Salinivibrio kushneri: one gene and its partner. The protein of the gene in region 1 interacts with the protein of each later gene in a pairwise test. Links are inferred from orthologs where the notes say so. Each region holds a gene or a part of one and is shown on either strand. Other genes may lie near its edges.

Region 1 (8,481 bases):
TTTCAGCCAGCATATCCAGTACACGAATTGATGCCGACACAATCGCGGGGGCCAGCGAGTTGGAGAAGAGATAAGGACGCGAACGCTGACGCAGCCAATCAATCACCTCTTTTTTGCCTGAGGTGTAGCCTCCTGACGCACCGCCCATGGCTTTACCCAAGGTGCCAGTGATGATATCGACGCGATTCATTACTTGATGGTATTCGTGGGTGCCTCGGCCATGCTCGCCCATAAAGCCCACCGCATGGGAGTCATCCACCATCACCAGCGCGCCATATTGCTCCGCAAGATCGCACACAGCCGGCAAGTTCGCGACCACGCCGTCCATCGAGAAGACACCATCGGTCACAATCAAGATATTTGCCACACCGGCCGCTTTCGCGGCTTTAAGCTGGGCTTCCAGCTCGTCCATATCGTTGTTGGCATAACGGAATCGCTTCGCTTTACACAAGCGTACGCCATCAATGATTGACGCATGGTTTAGCGCATCAGAAATAATGGCATCGTCTGGGCCGAGAATGGTCTCGAACAATCCCGCATTAGCATCAAAGCATGAGGAATAAAGGATGGTATCTTCCATCCCGAGAAAGTCAGATAACTTGGCTTCCAAGGTTTTGTGTGCATCTTGCGTCCCACAAATAAACCGCACCGACGCCATACCAAAACCATGCTCATCCATCCCTGCCTTGGCAGCCTTGACCAACTCAGGATGGTTCGCCAGCCCCAAGTAGTTATTGGCGCAAAAGTTCAGTACCTGCTGTTCATGATTGACGGCGACACTGGCCGCTTGTGGCGAGGTGATAAGGCGTTCACTTTTGTACAAGCCATCAGCTTTTACTTGCTCAAGCTGATGACGAATTTGCTGATAGAAGGCAGCCGTCATCGCAATCTCCGTGCTGTGATGATTACTTTGGGAAGGCCGTCGCACACATTGTGTACGACGAATGAATGCTTGCTATCATGGCACGTTCACGCGTTTTGTGCCAATAAGGGGCACCAGACAGTGATTCATATCGTGTAATCACTGACAAGCTGGACGAATATCGCGCAATGCGACGTCAGCCTAGAGAGATAACTCAGTTCAATGTATCCAGCGAGCGTGAGTCTTGGCGAACTAACTGCTGTTCGTAGTGGTCTATTAACGCACTGATGGCCATTTGCCCCTGTGCTGATGTCAGCGGATGAAGCAATGCCAACATCTGCAAAACGCCTTTGTAAATGACGCCTGCATGAATTTGCGTTTGGGGGGCTTGCGCACTTTGGTAGAAAATCCAGCTCGACGCCACTTGCTTAAGCGTTTCCCCGATCGCGGACAAGGCGCGGTCATTGAGGCTAAGCCAACCGGCTTGCCGATAGTGATGCAAGATGGTCATCAAGTTAGTTTGCAGCTGTTGTTGCGCACCTAGATATTTTTGCTGCAGAGCGTCGTCTCGGCGCAAAATGTCCGGCAAATTGGCGTAAAAAAACCGATAACGCCACATCAAGCTAAAGGTCGCGTCGAGATAATGCTGCAGTAAAGCTTGGGTATCGTCACGAGGCTGACTAGGATCAAAGGCAAGGGCAAGATCTTGCGCGTATTGGTCGAATATACTGTGTATAATCGCTTCTTTATTACGGAAGTGGTAGTAAAGGTTCCCCGGGCTTATCCCGAGATCTGCCGCGATATGGTTTGTGGTGATATTCGGCTCACCATGTTGATTGAATAAAGCCAGTGCAGCATGGATAATTCGGTCTCGGGTTTTCATGTATGGTTCAGTCCTCTGCCCGGTTGATGCTCAACCATACTATCACAGTCAACAGTAATGGCGACGAGGTCTGTCGTCAGATAAAAATGAATTAGGTAACGATATGATTTTTGTGACTGGTGGTGCTGGCATGATTGGCAGCAACTTAGTAAAAGCACTGAACGAGCAAGGCTACCGTGACATCGTGGTGGTCGATAACCTCAAAGACGGCACCAAATTCGTTAACCTGGTTGACCTCGACATCGCGGACTACATGGATAAGGAAGATTTTCTTACCCAAATCATGGCTGGTGAAAATTTCGGCCCAATCGAAGCCATTTTCCACCAAGGTGCCTGTTCGACTACCACAGAGTGGGATGGCAAATACATGATGCTCAATAACTACGAATACTCCAAAGAGCTGTTGCATTATTGTATTGACCGTGACATCCCCTTTCTCTACGCCTCGTCAGCAGCCACCTATGGCGGCCGCGACAGTGACTTCATTGAAGCGCCAGAGTATGAAGGCGCGCTGAATGTATACGGGTATTCCAAACAGCAATTCGACAACTATGTTCGTCGCGTGCAAGAAGATGCTAAGGCCCATGGCGAGACACTGCCACCGATTACTGGCTTCCGTTATTTTAATGTGTATGGTCCGCGCGAACAGCACAAAGGCAGCATGGCGTCAGTGGCCTATCACCTCAATCAACAAATTCTAAAAGGCGAGAACCCCAAACTCTTTGAGGGCAGTGATACCTTCAAGCGTGACTTTGTCTATGTCGGTGATGTCTGCGCAATGAATATTTGGTTCTGGCAGCAACAGATCAGCGGGATCTACAACTGTGGTACCGGCCGCGCTGAGCCCTTTAGTGCGGTTGCCAACGCAGTTATCGACTTCCACGGTCAAGGCGAGATTGAAGAAATCCCCTTCCCCGAACACCTAAAAGGTCGCTATCAAGCGTACACACAAGCTGATCTGACCAAGGTACGTGAAGCGGGGTACACCGCCTCCTTTAAGACAGTGGCAGAAGGTGTCGCCGCTTACCTAGCCGAAATCAATCGCTAATAAAAGCAATTCGTCCCCTTGATGGTGGGACGCGAGAAAGAGCAATGACAAAACAGCGACACGACTACGACACGCACGCGTATAACCCAGCGTTCTCGCGTGCTTACTTAGCGCCTAAATACTGGGGCACGTGGCTGATGCTACTCATCGCAATGCCTTTCAGCCTTCTGGTGCCGGCGCGCGGTAAGCATCGCTTCGCACAATGGGTGGCGCGCAAACTGGTTAAAAAGAAAAAAGGCACGATCCTTAACGCCTGGCTTAATCTGGAAGCCTGCTTTCCCGAGAAATCCGCGCAAGCACGCGAAGCCATATTAGTCGACACCTTGACCACCGCCGGGGCTTTTTTGCTGAGCTTTCCGCTGATCACCTTGCGCAGTCGCCAGTGGCTTCAAAACCACTGTGATGTGACTGGCATGGAACATATCACTCGGCACACTGATAACGGTGAGGCCGTGATCCTCTTTGTGCCCCATACTTGGGCCATTGATGCAGCCGCGATTTTATTTGCCTCACAAGGGCTCCCCGTGGCGGCATTCTCAAAACGGCAAAAAAATCAGCTGCTGGACTGGCTAATGCACCGTCAACGCGTGCAATATGGCGGCAACTGTTATGAGCGCGAAGCAGGAATCAAACCCTTTATCCGCGCAGTTAAACGCGGGTTTTTGGGCTACTACTTGCCCGACGAAGATATGCGAGATGAGAGCAGCGAGTTCGTACCGTTTTTTGCCGCGACCAAAGCGACCTTGCCAAGTTTAGGCAAGTTAAGCAAAGTCACCCGCTCGCATATTGTCCCTGTGCTTTCAGGCTTTGATGCCCAGACGGGACGGTTCGTCATCGAGGTACATCCTGCGTTTAATGACTTCCCAACGGGAGACAGTCGCACCGACGCACGCATGATGAACCAACAAATCGAGACCATGCTCGACGGCCAGTTAGATCAATACATGTGGATCTTACAACTGCTGCGCACCCGCGAGGATGGCCGTAATATCTACCAAGAGGCAAAGAGGAAACGGGCATCATGACACGCATTTTAATCATTGGCCCATCATGGGTCGGCGATATGGTGATGTCGCAGTCTTTGTACAAAACCCTCAAGCAACAGCACCCGGATGCCAAGATTGATGTGATGGCGCCCGCTTGGTGCGCGCCGATTCTCGCGCGCATGCCCGAGGTTAATCGCAGCATTGAAATGCCACTCGGCCATGGCGAATTGGCACTTGGTAAGCGCTACCAACTGGGCAGGCGCTTAGCAAAGCATAGCTATGACCGAGCCTATGTACTGCCTAATTCCGCAAAATCCGCGCTGATCCCCTGGTTTGCAGGAATACCGACGCGGATAGGCTGGAAAGGTGAAATGCGTTATGGCTTGCTCAACGACCTGCGTCCCAACAAGAAAGCGTTTCAATACATGGTTGAGCGTTATGTTGCTCTGGCCCACCCGCGCACCGAGATGCAAAGTTCTGCCTCGCTGGGCGGCCTAGACAGCCTCCCTAAGCCGGCGCTAGACATCGACCCAGACGCCCAAGCGGCCGTCATCGCCAAACTGGGATTAAATCAAGACAAACCTGTGATTGGTTTATGCCCGGGTGCCGAATTCGGGCCCGCCAAAAAATGGCCTGAGCAGCACTATGCTGAAGTGGCACGCCAAGCGCATCAACACGGCTACCAAATCTGGCTATTTGGCTCAGCAAAAGATGTTGAAACCTGTGAAAAAATTGCCGCTCTTGCAGAAAACGCGCCTAACATTCATGTATTGGCAGGCAAAACCAACTTAATCGAAGCCGTCGACCTCTTGGGTACGTGCCAAACCGTGGTCAGCAATGACTCGGGGTTGATGCACATCGCCGCGGCAGTCAACTGCCAAGTGATAGCCATCTACGGCTCAACATCTCCCGATTACACCCCACCGCTGACCAGTAAGGTCGATATTGTGCACACGGATATCGAGTGCCGTCCTTGCTTCCAGCGCGAATGTCCCCTAGGGCACTTAAAATGTTTAAACGATCTCGCCCCGAGCCGAGTTGCTTCTTTAATTAAGGTGGGTAATAACCAATGAGCAAAAACATCAACACGGTTGCTGCTGCACTCATCGTCAAGAATGAGGCAGATAACATTGAACAATGTTTACAGTCGGTATGTAATTGGGTAGATGAGATCGTCATTTTGGATTCAGGAAGCTCAGATAACACTGTTGATATAGCCAAACGTTTTACTGACAAAGTTTACGTTACCACTGATTGGCCTGGCTTCGGGAAGCAACGTCAGCGAGCCCAGTCCCACGTGACCAGTGATTTTGTACTTTGGCTTGATGCAGATGAAATAGTGACGCCTGAGCTTAAAGAGAGCATTCTTCATGCTCTTGATGAAGTTCGACCTAATTGTGTTTTTTATGTTAATCGACTATCTAAAGCTTTTGGAAAAGAGATAAAACATTCTGGTTGGCACCCTGATTGGATTTGTCGCCTTTATAAAGCATCAGAAGCGCACTATTCAGATTCTTTAGTACATGAACACGTTGTTGTGCCAAGCACCCATAAAAAAATATATCTAGGTGGTATATTAAAACACAATACCTTCAAATACCTTCATGAATATACAGCGAAAACCAATCAGTATATTAAGTTGTGGAGCGATCAGCGAGAAGGGAAGAAGACATCAAGCTTATCAAAAGCTATCTCCCATTCTATATTCAGATTTATAAAAATGTATTTTTTAAGGAAGGGTTTTTTAGATGGTAGACATGGGTTGGTTCTTGCACTATTGAGTGCGAACGTTGTTTTTACGCGTTACGCAGATCTATGGTTGAGAGAATATGTGAAAAAGGCGCCCTAAATGCACATTTGTCACGTCAATCTCGCGTCAGGCTTTAGTGGTGGGGAACGCCAAACCCTCACCTTAATCCAGCAACAAGCCCAAATGGGCTACCAGCTCACGGCGGTGGTGAACCCTAAAAGCCAGCTGCTCGACGAGCTTCGCGCGATACCTCAATGCCAAATCGTGCTTTGTCCGCACTACACTCGGCAACATGGGCGCTCAATCACTGCGACATGCGATCTGATCCATGTTCACGAAGGCCGTGCCATTTATTGGGCACTGTTTCAACACCTATTGCACCGCGTGCCCTACATAGTGACACGCCGCATCGATAACCCTTTAAAGAAAAAGTGGTTATCTCAACTGGCGTACCGCAAAGCCAGCGCGCTGGTCGGTTTGAGTTCGGAGATCATCCATCAACTAGAAAAACGCCACCCTGATGCCAAGTTAGTCAAAATCCCTAGCTCTCCTGTCACCTACCCTGTCTCGCAAGATAAGGTTGAGCAAATCAACGCGCACTTTCGTGGCAAGTTCTTGGTGATTCATGCCGCCAATATGTATGCGCATAAAGGCTTTGATGTCACGATTGAAGCTGCACGATTACTGGCTGATACATCACCTGACATTCAGTTTTGCTTACTCGGTGACGGCAAAGAGCGTGACGCTTTAGAGGCGCAAGCTCAGGGGCTCACAAATGTGCAGTTTATGGGTAAACAAGCCAATATGGGAGATTGGTTCGCGGCGGCCGATTTGCTCGTTCACCCGTCCTATACAGAGGGATTGGGCTCAGTCATTTTAGAAGCGATGGCGGCAGGGCTTCCCGTGATAGGCGCTCGCGCGGGCGGGATCCCTGATATCATTGAAGACAGCATTAGTGGCTATTTAATCACACCAGGGGATAGCGCATCTCTCGCTGCGAGAATTCACAATATCAGCAAAGATGATGTCACACTTTCCTACATAAAGGAAAACTCCGAAACGAGGATAGGCCAGTTTGGCATATCTGAATGCGCTAGAAAATATGAAGTTCTATATAAAGAAGTAAAGGATTAGCTTTTCAGCTTGTCGAGGCCATTGGAAGCCCAAAACGCTTCTTCTTGAACGGTTTTATGATAGATATCTTTGTTAGTTGAAGACCTCGGTAATTCGTGGTGATACATGTGTAACAACGCTGCGCCAAACTTGATAGCCTTGGTTCGTACGCCCACACCTTTCAGTCTGAATTCTATATCAGTATCTTCACCCACTGCTGGCGCCTCATAGTTCATATCAAAACCGTTTATCCTTTCTAGGTCTTTCTTATGTATAGAAAAATTACACCCTATAATTGATCTTGGCTTCGAGGAAATACTCATTAAACGTTGTAACCAAGGCAAACACAGGCCATTTTTAAGGTGTTTGCCCGTGTACTCTGTCGTGTTTTTCTCCCTTCGATTAACTAGATAGTCAACTAGCATGGATAGCATATACTTATGACTAAATGTCGACTTTTTATTAGTTTTCACCAGTAAATCCGTGTACTTCTTAGACAGCTCGACTCTACGTCCACACACCACGGTCCCCCGTTCAGCTGCTTGCAGATGATCTCTGACAAACCCATGCTGAGGAACACAATCACCATCAATAAAAATCAAATAGTCACTTTTTGAGGCGAGTATCGCCTTATTAAGAATTCTGTTTTTCCTAAACCCCTTATCCTCATGCCAAACATGTGTAACAGAAAATGGCAGTTGTTCTACTTTTACAGATAGCCAATTTTTCACCTCTTCTTTCGACCCATCATCAGCGACCACAACATTAAAATCATGATTCCACTGCTCAGTCAGCGACTGAAAAATCAACTCTAAAGCGTTTTTGTTATTGTAAAAGGAAATAATCAAGGTGGCAGATTTACTTTTCATAAAGAGCGCTGTTCAATAAATGCTGTGACAACTGTATCATAACACTCTTATTTGTGGTCAGTTCGAGAGCCAACTTGTGCGCTGGATATATACACTGTTACTCACGCTTGCCGCCCCTTTTCTGCTTTTTGGGCTTTATCGCAAACGGCCTGGTAAGCCTGTTGTTGGCGAGCGGTGGCGTGAACACTTTGGTGGCACGCCCAACGTAGACGGTCAGCCTATTTGGCTGCACGCAGTATCGGTGGGAGAAGTCCTCGCCGCAAAGCCGGTGATCAGCGCGCTGCAACAAGCCTATCCAGATGTCGCGATTCTTGTTACCACTACCACCGCCACAGGAGCTGAGCAAGCCAGGCGTATCGATGGTGTCATACACCGCTATATGCCGGTTGATTTCCCTTTTGCGGTAAAACGTTTTCTCCGTGCGGTCTCTCCCCGTTTATGCGTGATTATGGAAACCGAGCTTTGGCCAAATACCTTGCATCATGTGGGTCGAACGGGCATCCCCATCACGGTCATCAACGCCCGGCTTTCTCAAAAAGCTTGTCAACGCTACCAAAAAATCGCACCGCTCTTTCAAGCCATGAGCAAACATATCGACTTAATCGTTTGTCAGCATCAAAACGATCAGGCGCGTTTTGCAAGCCTCGGTGTTGCTGACGACAAGCTCGCGGTGGCTGGCTCGGTGAAATTTGATATTAAAGCCGTGGATCCGGCGTTGGGTGCCGCACTTCGTGAAACACGTGGAGAGCGTCCTTGTTGGATAGGTGCCAGTACTCACGCGGGAGAAGACGCCACCTTGCTCGCCGCTCACAGTGTATTACTGCGCGACTACCCAGACGCCTTGCTGATATTGGTCCCTCGTCACCCAGAACGTTTTGATGATGTCGCCCAGCAAGTGGCCACCCAAGGGCTCAGCGTACAACGACGCACCGAGGGTGAGCCGCTGGCGATCAGCACCCAAGTCTACCTT
Region 2 (8,836 bases), 1.8 Mb from region 1 along the record:
CGCGTGTGATTGCCGCGAACAATATCTTCAATGCCTTATTTATGGTGGTCAGTGCGATACTCGGTATCACACTCTTGGTCGTGGTGGAGTTATCTATCGCGGAATTCTTCTTAGTACTGGCGGTGCTCAACTTATTGGTGGCTATCTATGTCAGCAAGTTGGTACCGATTTTCGCCTTGCGCTTTTTTACCTGGATGGTCACCCACACTCTGTATCGGGTAAAACACCAAGATTTACACCATATTCCTGAAAAAGGCGGTGCCTTGCTGATTTGTAACCATGTCAGTTATATGGATGCGCTCTTGTTAGCCGGCGCGTGTCACCGTCCTATCCGCTTTGTGATGTTTGAAGATTTGTATAAAATACCGGTGCTACATTGGTTCTTCCGTACCTCAAAAGTGATCCCCATTAGCCATCGAGGCCGCACGATCCGGGCCGCCATGAACGAGATTCAAAAGGCGCTTGATAATGGCGAAGTGGTACTGATTTTCCCAGAAGGGCATCTCAGCTATGACGGCGAAATCGACCAATTCCGCCGCGGGATGGATATGATTTTGCAACGTTCACCTGTGCCTGTGGTGCCGATGGCGTTACAAGGCCTTTGGGGCAGCTATTTTAGCCGTCATGGCGGGAAAGCCATGTTAAAACTGCCCAAGCGTTTTTGGTCTAAAGTCACCGTCGTCGCCGGTCCAGCCGTTGAGCCTGAGCAAGCGACTTCAGAGCATATGCGCAATGAAGTCATTCGCCTGCGCGCCGACCGGCCTTAGTCAATCGCTTGGCGTTGCGCCCATTGGGTTAATAGCGCTCGGGACGGTTTAATTCCCGCCTCGGGCGACAAAGGTGGCCAAGGTAAAAATGCGACTGGGCGTTGATAAGCGGGTAAGTGCCGACAATAGTCAGCCAGCTGCTGAGCGTTTAGATGGCACCCACTCTGGATAATCGCCAACGGGCGCGCACCGAATTCGCGATCATCAACCGGAACGACCATCGCCTGACGAATCTCGGCACACTTTTGCAAGTGTGCCTCAATCACCTCGGGCTGAACGTTCTCCCCACCGCAGATAAATTGATTATCCTTACGCCCGATGATACGTAGCGTCGGCGGCTGAACGTCTGTACACCAGCTGGCTAAATCGCGCGAGGCCAGTCCTTTGGCCGCATCAAGCGGTTGCAATGCGCCCGCTTGCCAAACCCCTAAGGCTAACGTCTCCCCTCGGTGGATTACCTCACCGTCATCCGCCACTATCAGATCGCGATAAGGCAAGGTAGTGCCCACGTCACCCTGTCCATCGGCTCGCTTTAAGGTGACCGTCGATGCCGTTTCCGTCATCCCATACCCACACCAACAGCTTATCCCTTGCAGTTCTGCCTGCTCCGTCAGTGCACTGGAAATCGCGGCGCCACCAAGCAACACATGAGATAAGGTGGATGTATCTGGGCATTTTCTCAGTGAGGGTAACACGCGATAGAGCTGCGTGGGCACTAAAGAGGCGTGGCTCACATGTGTGAGCGCCGATGCCATCCTTTCCCCGCGGCATGGATAAATAGCCAGCTGAGCGCCTTTATACAGCCAACGCCATACAATGGCTAAGCCCGAGATATGGAACAGTGGTAAAGATAAAAGCCAACTGTCGATGCGATTTTCTAAAGATGTCGTCTTATCCGCCAAGCCCAAAAACGGCAGCATTTGGGTTAATCCGGCAGCACTGGCGAGATGCTGATGAGCCGCGTGAACAATCACCTTCGGACTCCCCGTTGACCCCGAGGTTAAGGTTAACGTCAAAGGCTGATCGGGTTGCCAATGGCTCATCGTTGGCAGCACATTGACACGTGGCTCACACGAGCGGTCAGGCAAAGATTGATAGACGCCAAGTTGACTCAGCACGGTGGCTTGCACCTCGTCACTTAACGCTTGATTCAATACCAGCGTTTTTTTTCCCGCCTGCCAAGCCGCGAGCATCCCCACAATCAGCTCCCTTTGCGACAAGGCGCTGTTGAGCACTACAATGGGCGCCTCACCCAGTCGAGCTTGCTGCCCATCCACGAGCGTACTGAGTTCACGCCATGTTAGCGGCATATCGCTATCAATAGCTTTCGCGTTCGGTGCCACGGCCGCCCAGTGCCGCCATGGCCACGTATCAAACCCAAACATGCATTCACTCACAAGGTGTTTATCCACACGAGTGGTTGGTCGTGGAGCGGGATCAATGGCTGCGACGCCCCTGGCCAAGTGCGATCGAGTTGATGCTGGTAAATCCCCAATGTATCGAGTCCTGGCACGACACCCGGGGTTAACCAATTGGCCAACCGTGACAATTGCGTTAAGCCCAAACTGGTTTCTAATGCCGAGCTAATCACCGCCGTTTTACCCAACGCGTGCGCCCGACTCACCCATTGCTCAATGGCGGCCAGATCGCCGAGTAGGCTAGGCTTAATCACCCAGGTAGATGCCAAATCGTGTTCAAGCAAAGCACTATCGCGGCTATCTGTTAAGCTTTCGTCCCACGCCAAAGGAAAGCCTAATGCCTGCGCTTGTACGAGCGATTGGTTAGGATCGGGGCAAGGCTCTTCAATCCAGTGAATTCGCGCCTGGTGCGCCGCACGGAGACCATTCCAAAAGCTGGCAAGTTGCTCAGGCTGCCAACGACGATTCACGTCAAGGCGCAACCTCAAATCCGGTAACGCCTCTAACAAGGTCGCGATCATTAACCGATCGCGGGCGACCTCATAGTCCCCCACTTTTATTTTTGCCTCATAGGGCTGACCCGCCGGTTGTTGTCCCAACGTCATTAACAACGCATCCGGATCCCCTGTGCACACAGGTACATGACGAAACCCTGACTGAGTAGGCAAATGTTTATCTAACTCGGCTTGCGCAATGCTTAAGCCCCATGCGACCGAAGGCGGCAGTTGTGGCATGGCAATATTACGATGATCACACCAAACCGCGGTGGCGGCAATTAACGCATGACGTGCCTCGGCAAAGGTTTCTTGGCTAAAGCCGGGTAGTGGTGCCACTTCTCCCCAACCACGTTGTGCCCCCTCGCTCAATTCAACCACCAAGCCCTCTCGCTCGGTTAACGGCTGATCACGGACAAATAAACCGGTATTGACTGGCAAGGTGTAGTGATAGATCCGTGCCTGTCTCATAGTGACCTCTATGGATTACGTGGGAAACGATCAAATTCAGGGCGCCGTTTTTCATTAAAGGCATTGCGCCCTTCCTGCCCTTCGTCGGTCATGTAAAACATCATGGTGGCATTACCAGCAAGCTCTTGTAGCCCTGCTTGGCCATCGCAGTCTGCATTTAAAGCGGCTTTTAAGCAGCGCAGTGCCATCGGGCTGTGCTGGAGAACTTCCCGGCACCATCGCACTGTCTCACGCTCGAGTTCATCCAGCGGCACCACCGTGTTGACCAATCCCATATCTAGCGCTTCTTGCGCATTGTAGAAGCGACACAAGAACCAGATCTCTCGCGCTTTTTTCTGCCCTACGATTCGGGCCATATAAGACGCCCCCCAACCACCGTCAAAGCTGCCGACCTTGGGACCCGTTTGGCCAAATTGAGCGTTGTCGGCGGCAATGGTTAGATCGCACATCATATGCAACACATGCCCACCGCCGACAGCATAGCCTGCAACAGCGGCGATGACGGGTTTGGGGCAGGTGCGGATCTGACGCTGAAAGTCCAACACATTTAAATGGTGCGTGCCTTCATCATCTTGATAGCCGCCGTAGTCGCCCCGCACGGATTGATCGCCGCCGGAACAAAACGCCTTCTCTCCCAACCCAGTAAGGATAATCACGCCCACTCGGCTGTCGTAACGCGCATCAGCCAACGCTTGCATCATTTCTTTTACTGTTTGTGGTCGGAATGCATTGCGCACCTGGGGGCGGTTAATGGTGATCCGAGCGATGCCGTCGGCTGATTTATGGTAAAGGATATCGCTGAACGTCAGCGCAGTCGGCACCCACTCGATAGGAGCATAAAGTTCTTGTTCGGTCATTCCCGGCGTGACAGCCATAGTGTCTCCCTTTTCTCGGTTGCTTGGGACAAGGCCCGTCATAAGATAAAAAGTCAGGCGAGCGCGTGACTTTGCGTCAGTACCTGCACAAACCTATCTGGGTTTTCAACATGGCTGTTGTGCCCCGCTCCTTCTATCGGCGTGGCGGGGATGCCAGTGTGTTGCCATAGTGAATGTGCAAGTGAGGTAAATTTGTTGTCGTGCTCTCCACAAAGGTAGTCAATCGTGACGCCTTGTCGAAAGGCTTCACCCAACCCCGCGCGTAAATTGGCCTGGCGACCCAAGGAGGTCGCCATCAGCATTTTCGCCACGGCAGGGCCATGATTATCACGACGCGCCGCGACAAGTTCGGCCCGCTGCGCATCGGTTAGTGAATGAAACACCGGTTGTCGATACCATTCGGCTAATACCACATCCATGGCTTGATGAGCGAAACGTTCCGCCCAGTTTCTATCGTGCTCAAGCCGCTGCTTACATTGGTTGGAATCCATCAAACCTGGGTGACCTGCCTCCAAGAAGACCGCGCGCCAGATGCTAGGTTGAGTGCAGACAAGATGCATGGCAAGGCGCGCGCCGAGCGAGTATCCAACTAAACACGCCCTTTGGTGCCCCCACACCTGATGATACGTTTGCCGTATTGCTGCCACAGTAGTGGCAAAGTTAACGGCTTGATAGTTCACACTGCCACCATGACCAGGCAGATCAATGCACAGCCAGTGACAATGGCGCATTTTATCCGTCACCGTGCGCCAATCTTCTCCGCTGCCTAAAAAGCCATGGAGAAACACCACTTTCTTTCCATGCCGATCGCCGCCTTGCTGGTAACTAAGCATGCGTCCCCCTTGCGGCCATGGCAGCCAGGCACTCGCTGAGCACCTGTCCTGCTTCCCCGGAAGGGGTAACCACTTCAATCACATCGGTGCCAGGCGTGGTGAGTGCCTGATTCACGCTTACCACGAGATCATCTAGGGTAACGGGTTGATGGTGACCTAAAGAGAACTGCGCCGCGATGTGTTCAAACCCGAGACCATGCGGCATCCGGTAGTAGGTATCACAAAGGGTTTGATCAACCGGCAGCGCATCAAAAATACCACCGCCATTGTTATTCAGGATAAGGATGGCGGCCGGCGCAGACGCCTCCCGCCATAATGCAAGACTATTGAGATCGTAAAGAGCACTGGTATCGCCCAGCACCACTAACATAGGTTGAGCGCGGCCTCGTTGCACTCCAGCGGCGCAGGCAAGTAAACCATCAATGCCAGACGCACCGCGATTAGCAAACACCCGATGGCCAGAAAGATCAGCCCACATATCGGCTAAGCGGATCGCTAGGCTATTACCGATAAAAATATCTGCGCGCTTGGGAAGCAAAGCGGGGAGCTGTTGAAACACACTATGTTCCGATAATGCCGTGTGAGACAAGGTTGTGGCAGCCTGCTGCATCTGATGCTTGGCGTCTCGTATCAAGGTCTGCTGCCATGTCTTGACGCTATCAATACCCTCTCCAGGTGCCGAGTACGTGTTAGCCACTGACTCAGCCAACTCCTGGAGCCAAGGCAACCAATGAGGGGGCGGCACAACAAATTGCTCTAGAGACAGATGGTTAGGGTCAAGTGCCTGCGCGTGTTCGGTCAACAACCAATACTGGGCAGTGGTTTGCGAGAGCCATTGGCTAAGACGCTTAGATACCAAGCGCCCGCCTAGCTGAATCACCCATTGGGTTTGATTCAACTGCTGGCAAAGATCCGGGTGATTAAGCCAAAGATCGTAACCGGGTGCGCTACTTGCCACGCCAGATTGGGGATCGGCCAGAATAATGGCATGAAGGGACCGTGCCACTTTCTCTACTGCAGCGGCTACACCCTCCGGTACCGCACCTAGGACAATCACGGTTCGTGGATATCCATCAACTTTCTGCCCAAAAGACGGTAAATCCGGTACAGAAACACGATGCCCATGATGATGATGGTGGATATAAGGCTTACCACTTTGCCACCAGCGCGCGATAGGTGCTCGCACTCTTTCCTCTTCGACCATATCGCGTTCGCCATAAAAGGGCTCTCGAAATGGACAATTAATATGCACGCTTCCGCCCTGCTCTGCTTGGCGAGCAAGTAGCTGATCCACTCTGGTGAGTAACGCCGGCAAAGGGAGCTCAGCGGTCGGTGCCGGAAGCGCCAATTCCGCGGTCACATGGGACGAAAACAGGCCTGATTGGGTAATCGCTTGATTCGCGCCACAATCCATTAATTCAAACGGGCGGTCAGCAGAAAGAATCACTAACGGTTCACCCGTTAAACCACTTTCCACCACAGCAGGCAGCAAGTTTGCCACCGCGGTCCCAGAGGTCACGATCACAGCGATAGGCTCACGGACACTCTTGGCCAAGCCAAGGGCAAGGTAACCCAGCCCACGTTCATCAAAGTGACGGTGTAGTGTTACCGGACGTTGGCGGTGCTGACTTTGTTTCACCGCGGCCAGCGTCAACGGTGTGGAACGTGAACCGGGCGCAATACAAATATGCCTGACACCTAGGCGCGATAGCTCTTCTATCACAACCTCTGCCCAGATGTGTGTGTGAGAAAGCGACATTAGCAGGCTCCGAGTCTGATAGCGTCTTTTTCAGGCACCGTGCAAGCAGGTAAACACTGACGGAGTGTCGTGAGCTTATTGTCCAACTCCTGCCACTCAGCATCCGGATCTGACCCTGGGACAATCCCGGCGCCAGCATATAAATCCACGGTATTCTCTGTCACTTGGGCACTGCGTATCGCTACACAAAATTGGCTTTCACGCTGAGACAGATAACCGACCGCACCGCTATAGCGGCCACGTGTGATGCCTTGCTCGGTTAAAAAAGCGCGCGCATTTTCACGCGGCAACCCGGCCACTGCAGCGGTGGGCTGTAAGGCACTGAGCAACACAGCATCATCAACACCAGGCCCTATAATCGCGCTGATACGACGACGTAAATGCTGAAGATGGCGAAGCACAATCAAATGCGGTTCAGGGTCAACCGTAATGGTTAACGCATGACGGCGAAGTCCGGCGAAAATATCATCTACCACCAGCTGATTCTCGTGCACGTTTTTCGTGTCACTTAATAGCCACTCGCCAAGGCGGTGATCCTCACTAAAGCTTGCCCCGCGCCGGACAGTACCCGCCAACGCTTCAGTGGTGACACGACAATCACGGCGACGGTATAGCCGCTCAGGCGTTGATCCAACAAACGCGTCATCAGGACCGGTCGCAAAAAGAAAGTGGAAACTCTCCACATTGTGCTGTTGGCTGTGGTGTAACAGCTGTCCTGCACTCATCGGTGTATCAAGCGTTAACCGCGTTTGGCGCGCCAACACAACTTTTTTAAGCGGTGTCTGCGCCATTTTTGTTAATGCACAGCGCACTGATTGGCACCATTGATGATGGCTGGGCGTGTGCGTTTCATCCTGGACTACCGCTTGCCCTGCCGCCAAAGGACGGCCTTGCCAAATGATCTGATTAAGTAAAGCCTGACTGTTGCACTCTGCGGTAAGGTTGATGCTCAATTGCCACTGTTGTTCACGCCGAATTAGCTCCACCACCGGCAAGAAAAAATCCCCGCTTCCAGGGGTATCATCAAAGGCCACACAGCCCCAAATGCGCTGGTCAGGCAACAGGCTGGCTTGGGCCGTTTGCAGCTGAGAAAACTGACAGCCAGCGCCCAGTGCCAATACTTCTTCACGGCCATCGCGTGATTGCCAATAAGTTTTCGGGTAGACAGGCTGTGCATCCAACCAAGCAACGGGCGATAAATCACCTGGCCAAGTAAACGCCATGGTCAGTTGTGCGGGTGCTTGACCAATAGCAACTTGGCTTTGTAAATGATTAGCCGCTTGAATCAAGGTAGTCACGACATCCTCCAACCGCTTGAGCGGCAGTGCTCTTTGCAAGTCAATGCGTACTCTTTTTATGTAGCACGTTATTCTTGCTTGTCAGTCTACCTGTGAGCGTCTTTTGCGAATATGCGCTAGATCAGTTATCTGTCAAACTTGGTAGATTTTTTTGTTCAATCCTTGCCAATAAAACTTTGTCTGCCTAAGTCTTTCGAATTGGCAAACAAATAGTGTAAGTTACCAAAAAAGCCTAATAACAATTTTTACCTTTTTATTTACAGGATCGTTAATGCAACCAATAGGAATGTCCGCCAAGCTGGATGATGTCTGTTATGACATTCGCGGCCCAGTGATGAAAGAAGCCAAACGCCTCGAAGAAGAAGGTCACCGCATTCTTAAACTGAATATCGGTAACCCTGCTCCGTTTGGCTTTGATGCCCCTGATGAAATCTTGGTGGATGTGATCCGCAATCTCCCGACCTCGCAAGGGTATTGCGATTCAAAAGGGCTCTATTCCGCCCGTAAAGCCGTGGTGCAGCACTACCAAAAGCGCGGCTTAATGGATTTAGACGTTGAAGACGTCTATTTGGGCAACGGTGCCTCTGAGCTTATCGTAATGGCCATGCAAGCGCTGCTTAATAATGGTGACGAGCTACTGGTGCCCTCACCCGACTACCCGCTATGGACCGCAGCAGCATCTTTGTCAGGGGGCAAACCTGTCCATTACCTTTGCGATGAAGAGTCAGACTGGTACCCAGACTTAGAGGATATTAAACGTAAAATTACCCCAAACACCCGAGGGCTGGTGTTGATTAATCCCAACAATCCCACCGGTGCTGTCTACAGCCGCGACTTTTTGTTGCAAGTGGTAGAGCTCGCGCGCCAGCATAAACTGATCATTTTCGCTGACGAGATTTACGACAAAATTCTCTATGATGG

Evidence for each region.
Region 2: the proteins of rfaD (region 1) and menB interact in binary tests that used the Escherichia coli proteins (3 or more experiments, as listed by UniProt). The link is inferred for Salinivibrio kushneri from one-to-one orthologs.

Annotation. Positions count from the first base shown.
Region 1 is NZ_CP114588.1:152,054-160,534, reverse strand. The notes cover bases 1,069-3,820. They hold rfaD (ADP-glyceromanno-heptose 6-epimerase), read left to right. Parts: upstream 1,069-1,848; coding sequence 1,849-2,793; downstream 2,794-3,820. Other genes in these bases: waaF (lipopolysaccharide heptosyltransferase II), read left to right, coding at 3,815-3,820; lpxM (lauroyl-Kdo(2)-lipid IV(A) myristoyltransferase), read left to right, coding at 2,838-3,818; N8M53_RS00780 (TetR/AcrR family transcriptional regulator), read right to left, coding at 1,077-1,745. In the rest of the region: N8M53_RS00785 (glycine C-acetyltransferase), read right to left, coding at 1-883; more of waaF, read left to right, coding at 3,821-4,852; N8M53_RS00760 (glycosyltransferase family 2 protein), read left to right, coding at 4,849-5,628; N8M53_RS00755 (glycosyltransferase family 4 protein), read left to right, coding at 5,629-6,663; N8M53_RS00750 (glycosyltransferase), read right to left, coding at 6,660-7,511; waaA (lipid IV(A) 3-deoxy-D-manno-octulosonic acid transferase), read left to right, coding at 7,588-8,481. UniProt on the Escherichia coli protein: Catalyzes the interconversion between ADP-D-glycero-beta-D-manno-heptose and ADP-L-glycero-beta-D-manno-heptose via an epimerization at carbon 6 of the heptose.
Region 2 is NZ_CP114588.1:1,949,219-1,958,054, forward strand. The notes cover bases 2,093-4,918. They hold menB (1,4-dihydroxy-2-naphthoyl-CoA synthase), read right to left. Parts: upstream 4,026-4,918; coding sequence 3,159-4,025; downstream 2,093-3,158. Other genes in these bases: N8M53_RS09185 (AMP-binding protein), read right to left, coding at 2,093-2,152; menC (o-succinylbenzoate synthase), read right to left, coding at 2,161-3,150; menH (2-succinyl-6-hydroxy-2,4-cyclohexadiene-1-carboxylate synthase), read right to left, coding at 4,079-4,858; menD (2-succinyl-5-enolpyruvyl-6-hydroxy-3-cyclohexene-1-carboxylic-acid synthase), read right to left, coding at 4,851-4,918. Also shown: N8M53_RS09180 (MFS transporter), read left to right, coding at 1-767; more of N8M53_RS09185, read right to left, coding at 764-2,092; more of menD, read right to left, coding at 4,919-6,617; N8M53_RS09210 (isochorismate synthase), read right to left, coding at 6,617-7,915; N8M53_RS09215 (pyridoxal phosphate-dependent aminotransferase), read left to right, coding at 8,187-8,836. UniProt on the Escherichia coli protein: Converts o-succinylbenzoyl-CoA (OSB-CoA) to 1,4-dihydroxy-2-naphthoyl-CoA (DHNA-CoA).